2 linked regions of the Vallitalea longa genome follow. The protein of the gene in region 1 interacts with the protein of each later gene in a pairwise test. Links are inferred from orthologs where the notes say so. Each region holds a gene or a part of one and is shown on either strand. Other genes may lie near its edges.

What was found.
Region 2: the proteins of rplL (region 1) and obgE interact in binary tests that used the Escherichia coli proteins (3 or more experiments, as listed by UniProt). The link is inferred for Vallitalea longa from one-to-one orthologs.

Annotation. Positions count from the first base shown.
Region 1 is NZ_BRLB01000001.1:1,101,738-1,104,821, forward strand. Bases 1-2,741 are described here. They hold rplL (50S ribosomal protein L7/L12), read right to left. Parts: upstream 1,688-2,741; coding sequence 1,313-1,687; downstream 1-1,312. Other genes in these bases: rpoB (DNA-directed RNA polymerase subunit beta), read right to left, coding at 1-793; rplJ (50S ribosomal protein L10), read right to left, coding at 1,714-2,274; rplA (50S ribosomal protein L1), read right to left, coding at 2,664-2,741. Also shown: more of rplA, read right to left, coding at 2,742-3,084. UniProt on the Escherichia coli protein: The binding site for several of the GTPase factors involved in protein synthesis (IF-2, EF-Tu, EF-G and RF3). Is thus essential for accurate translation.
Region 2 is NZ_BRLB01000002.1:507-3,830, forward strand. The notes cover bases 204-3,184. They hold obgE (GTPase ObgE), read left to right. Parts: upstream 204-1,045; coding sequence 1,046-2,323; downstream 2,324-3,184. Other genes in these bases: QMG30_RS06170 (ribosomal-processing cysteine protease Prp), read left to right, coding at 204-410; rpmA (50S ribosomal protein L27), read left to right, coding at 413-697; yhbY (ribosome assembly RNA-binding protein YhbY), read left to right, coding at 2,395-2,682; QMG30_RS06190 (helix-hairpin-helix domain-containing protein), read left to right, coding at 2,726-3,184. In the rest of the region: rplU (50S ribosomal protein L21), read left to right, coding at 1-75; more of QMG30_RS06170, read left to right, coding at 84-203; more of QMG30_RS06190, read left to right, coding at 3,185-3,324. UniProt on the Escherichia coli protein: An essential GTPase which binds GTP, GDP and possibly (p)ppGpp with moderate affinity, with high nucleotide exchange rates and a fairly low GTP hydrolysis rate.

The sequences.
Region 1 (3,084 bases):
GATCAAAAAACATTGTATTAATTAATGACTCAGCACTTTCAACTGTTGGTGGTTCTCCCGGTCTGATACGTTTATATATCTCAATTAAGCCTTCTTCATATGATGTTGTTCCATCTTTTTCAATACTTGCAAGTATTTTAGGCTCTTCCCCGAATAAATCCACAATAGCTGCATCTGTGCCGATACCTAATGTACGTATTAGTACTGTTATTGGTACTTTTCTTGTTCTATCAACACGCACGTAAAAAATATCGTTAGAATCAGTTTCATATTCTAACCAAGCCCCTCTATTAGGGATAACAGTTGCTGAAAATAATTTTTTACCAATCTTGTCAAAATTGATATTATAATATATACCAGGCGAACGAACTAATTGACTAACAATAACTCTCTCAGCACCATTAATAATAAAAGTACCTGTTTCAGTCATTACAGGTAAATCACCCATAAAGATTTCATGTTCATTGATTTCATCTTTTTCTTTATTGATAAGTCTAACTTTTACCTTTAACGGAGCCGCATAAGTGGCATCTCTTTCTTTGCATTCTTCAATTGTGTACTTTAATTCTTTATTAAGTGAGAAGTCTATAAGTTCTAGTACCAAATTCCCACTATAATCAGTAATAGGGGATATATCACGAAATACTTCCTTAAGTCCTTCTTTCAAAAACCATTGATAAGAGTTTTTTTGAACTTCTATTAGATTAGGCATGTCTAGGACTTCTTTTTTACGGGAGTAACTCATTCTAACGCCTCTCCCGATTTTCATAGGTCGAATTCTGTTTTTTTCCATGTACGTTTCACCCCTTGGCTAAATTTAAATTTATCTAAAAATACTATGATTTTTGGCAAAAAATAATATATTGCCAGTATCATCATGTATCATTAATCATCTTTTATATCATTGACATCTATTAAATTATTATTCATTTAGAATACTAAATGGTCTTATATCAGTAAAAATCAACTCTTTGGAGTTATTTTTCTTTATCTATTATTACCTAAGTTTTTTGTATACACGACTAATGAGCATACAACTCCACAATAATGCATTATCAAATGTTACCACACATTACAACTCGTGTCAATAATTTTTTGGAATTTTTTTAAGAATATTATTTTGTTTGATTTAAAATATATTTTTTGAACGATTTACCAAGTATTATTAGAAATTAATAAAAGCGACCATGAGCCGCATTCAATGAGATTAAGTTGTAGGATAATCTTTTTTATATGATATCCTATACTCTATCGAAATATTTACTTTTTATAAATTCAGCCTCTAGCACCTGCTAGAGGCTTATTGATAATATTATTTTAATGTTACAGATGCGCCAACTTCTTCTAATTTAGCTTTCATTTCTTCAGCTTGATCTTTAGCTACGCCTTCTTTAACATTTGTTGGAGCACCTTCAACTAATGATTTTGCTTCTTTTAATCCTAAACCAGTAATCTCTCTTACTGCTTTGATTACTTTGATTTTTTGTGATCCTGCTGCTGTTAATTCAACATCAAAATCAGTTTTTTCTTCTGCTGCTGCGCCTGCTGCTCCAGGAGCTGCCATTACGACACCTGCTGCTGCAGATACACCAAATTCTTCTTCACACGCTGTTACTAAATCGTTTAATTCTAAAACTGATAATTCTTTAATAGCATCAATTATTTCTGCTGTAGTTAATTTTGCCATTATTATACACCTCCGAAATTTTTATATTATTCTTCTGTTTTTTCTTGTACTTCTTCTTCTACTTTTGCACCTACTAATGAAGCAGCTGTTTCAGCTCCAGTTTCTTCTACCTTATCAGCGATAGCTTTAACTGTACGAGCAAATGTTGAAATAGGAGATTGGAAGCTTCCAAGTAATTTAGCAAGTAATTCATCTCTTGCAGGTATAGAAGCTACTTTCTTAATACCATCAACATCATAATAAACTCCTTCAACAACACCAGCTTTAAAAGCAAGCTTATCAAAGTCTTTTGCTACATTTTTAAGTATTCTTGGTCCAGCAGTAGGATCATCATAACTAATTGCAATAGCACTAGGACCTGCTAAGTGGTTTTTCAATTCTTCAAACTCAGTACCTTTGAAAGCAAAATTCATCATTGTGTTTTTATAAACTTTATAGATAACATTTCCTTCTCTAAGGTCTTTACGAAGTTTTGTATCTTGTTCAACAGATAAACCACGATAATCAACAAGCACTACAGATGATGCGCCATCAAGTCTTGATTTGATTTCATCTACTACTGTTTGCTTTAATTCTACATTTGGCATCCTGCACACCTCCTTAGATTCAAGTTGCCGACAGAAAACATACTCTGTATATTTTCTTAGTACGATTAAACATCGTATTATATAAGTAAAAACATAAAGTTTATTACTTAAGAACAAAGAGGCTACGCCTCATAAAAGATTTCAATGTAAATAGAAAGTAAACTTTCATATTTAATAAAATAAAACCTCTTTGCCAATAGACAAAGAGGTATATAAATCAATATAATCATAAATCAGATTGAATCTGTAATTAATATTGTTATTCCTCGGTAGGTGGTTTCCCTTTATACTAAATCAGTACCTACTGTCTACGGCATTATGGTAATTGAATCAATTACCTTTTATTTAATTTTCCAACGTATTATATCATCTATATAATAACTTGTCAACTACTTTTCAATAGCAGTTAATTTGTCTCCGTTGATTTTGATTCCAGGTCCCATTGTTGAAGTGATTGCAACACTTCTTAAATATTGACCTTTGGCAGCCGATGGCCTAGCCTTTATAATTGCGCTCATTAAAGTGTGGAAGTTGTCCGTAATCTTTTCTGTTCCAAATGATACTTTTCCGATTGGAACATGAATAATATTAGTTTTATCTAATCTATACTCAATTTTACCTGCTTTTATTTCCTTAATAGCTTTTGCAACATCCATTGTTACTGTTCCAGCTTTTGGATTTGGCATTAATCCTTTTGGACCAAGTATACGTCCAAGTCTACCTACAACTGCCATCATATCAGGTGTTGCTACTACAACATCAAAGTCTAACCAACCTTCGTTTTGAATCTTTGGAAGTAATTCATTTCCT
Region 2 (3,324 bases), on another replicon or contig:
AAAAAAGGTTATCATAAGAAACAAGGTCATAGACAACCTTATACTCAAGTAAAAATTGATAAGATTAATGCGTAATTACGATTATGATTAATATTGATGTATTTACAAATAACAATCATATAAACGGTTTTGAATTAAGTGGTCACGCAGGTTATTCTGAGTATGGTAAAGACATAGTTTGTGCTGCAATATCAGTATTAACTATTAATACTATTAATTCAATTGAGAATTTTACTGATGATATATATGACTGTTCAAATGATGAACAAATAGGATATATTTCATTTAAGATATTAGATGAAGTAAGTAATGAATCTGATTTATTACTGAGATCAATGGTATTAGGTATAGAATCAATGATAGAAGAATATGGTAGTGATTATATTACTCTTGTTATCAAGGAGGTGTAAGTATGTTAAAAATGAACCTTCAATTCTTTGCTCATAAAAAAGGAGTTGGTTCTACTAAGAACGGTAGAGACTCTGAGTCAAAGAGATTAGGCGCTAAAAAAGCTGATGGACAAACTGTAAAAGCTGGTAATATTTTATATAGACAACGTGGAACTAAAATTCATCCAGGAGAAAATGTAGGTAGAGGTGGAGATGATACTTTATTTGCATTAGTTGATGGAGTAGTTAAGTTTGAAAGAAAAGGCAGAGACAAAAAACAAGTTTCTGTATATCCAAAAGCTCAATAATGTTAGTGAAAAGTTTCAAATGGTCTTCATTTGAAACTTTTTTTATTTAAATAAGAAAGTTCTACTTTCTATTTTCCTTGAAATCTTTTATAAAGCGTAGCCTCTTGGTTCTTACTCTTTAAACAAGTAGTTGTGTTTATTTGATTATAAGGGTATATAGATACTGTAATTAATAAATACTATAATTGTATGCTATTTAGTATTTTTAGGCTACTAATCTAAAAATGCCTTTCAAATATATTAATTTTATAATATAATACACATAGATTGAAAATATGCTAAGCTCATGATAGCTTAATAATAATCCATAAATCGTGATTATTCCTAATAGGAAGGAAGATGTAAATGATATTTGTTGACCAGGCAAAAATATATATAAAATCAGGTGACGGCGGAAACGGCTGTGTAAGTTTTAGACGTGAAAAATATGTACCTAACGGTGGTCCTGATGGAGGCGACGGTGGTAAAGGTGGAGACATTATATTCAGAGTTGATAATGATCTGAATACTTTATATGATTTTAGACATAAAAAACATTTCAAAGCTCGTAGTGGTGAACCTGGTAAAGGAAATAAAATGCATGGCAAGAACAGTGACGATCTAATAATTAATGTACCACTTGGAACCATTATTAGAGAAGCTGAGACAGGAAAAGTTATAATTGATATGGCTCATAAAGGTATGGAAGAAGTCATTTTGAAAGGTGGTCGTGGTGGTAAAGGTAACCAACATTACGCTACACCTACTATGCAGATACCCAAATATGCTCAACCAGGTAGAGCAGGTAAAGATCTTTGGATTATACTAGAATTAAAAACAATTGCAGATGTTGGTCTTGTAGGATTTCCTAATGTAGGTAAATCAACTTTCTTATCAAGAGTAACTAATGCTAGACCTAAAATAGCCAATTATCATTTTACAACACTAAACCCAAACCTAGGAGTTGTCGATATAAGTGGTGGGAAAGGTTTTGTTATTGCCGATATTCCAGGACTTATAGAAGGAGCTTCAGAAGGTGTTGGGCTGGGACATGAATTTTTGAAACATATTGAAAGAACGAAAGTTATTGTCCATATAGTAGATGTTGCTTCAACAGAAGGTCGAAATCCTGTAGAAGATATTAATAAGATAAATTATGAACTGGAAACATTTAATAAAGAATTAATTAATAGACCAATGGTAATAGCAGCTAATAAAATAGATGTAATGCAAGATGACGAGTATTTATGTGAATTGAAAGACGAATTTGAAGACAAAGGAATTAAAGTATTTCCTATATCAGCAGTAACTGGTAAGGGTGTTAAAGAATTATTATACCATATTAATGATTTATTAAGTAAATTAGATAAAGAAACCCTTATATATGAACAAGAATATTTCTTAGACGAACAAGAAGTACAGGAAGATGGTTTTACAGTTGAAATGTTAGAAGATCATACTTTCTTAGTAGAAGGTGCCAAAATAGAAAAGATGTTAGGTTATACTAACCTTGAAACTGAAAAAGGTTTTGCATTCTTTCAAAAATTCTTAAGGGAAAATGGAATAATAGAAGAGTTAGAAAGTCTTGGCATTGAAGAGGGTGATACAGTTAAAATGTATTATTTGGAATTTGACTTTTACAAATAATATTATTTTAATAATCAATAAATGGATTTATAATCAATGTTAATTAATGAAAGGAAAATATAATGGAAAAAATAACTAGTAAACAAAGAGCTTATCTGAGAAGATTGGCAAATGATTTAGACCCAATATTTCAAATAGGAAAATCTGGAGTGACTCCAGAAGTTACAAAAGCAATTTCAGATGCATTAGAAGCTAGAGAATTAATTAAGATCAATGTACTGAAGAATTGTTTATACACACCAAAAGATATTTGCTATGTCCTATCTGAAAGAACAAGGTCGGATGTTGTACAGCAGATTGGTAGAAAGATAGTACTGTATAGAGAATCTAAAGAAAATCCAAAAATCATATTACCATAATTACAGCTAACTTACGAATGATAAAAAGAAATGAGGGGTTTACATGAAAAAAATATTTAATATTATTATAATAAGCATAATGGTAATAGTAGCAATCAATTGTAATAATTTTTCTTCTATGGCTAGATCCATCTCATATAATGATGTAGATATAACTTTAGCTAAAGTTGTAGAAGTTATTAGTGGTGAAGCAATTAAAGTTATTGAAGAAAATAGTAATTCAGATAAAAGTACAAAACTAATTAAAATGATTGGTATTGATACAGATTCTTCAATGAAAGCTACTGAGTATACTTATAATCAACTTTTAGGCAAAAGAGTTATGTTACTCCCTGATTCTAATAATGATACTTTTGATAAAATAGATAGATATGAGTATAAATACGTCTATCTAGCAGCAAATAAGTCTATAAGTGAGGAGTTGCTTGAATTAGGACTAGCTAAAACTGATACCTCATTTGAAAAAGCAGAACAATATGATGATTTAGTAAAAGCTCAAAACATGGCCATAACAGAAAATAAAGGTGTTTGGGATAATTATAAAGGAAAAAAAGCATTAGTAGGTGTTAATATCAATACTGCAACTAGTGAAGAATTAATGGATATTTTAGATGATACAACTAGTGAAATGGCATATTCTAT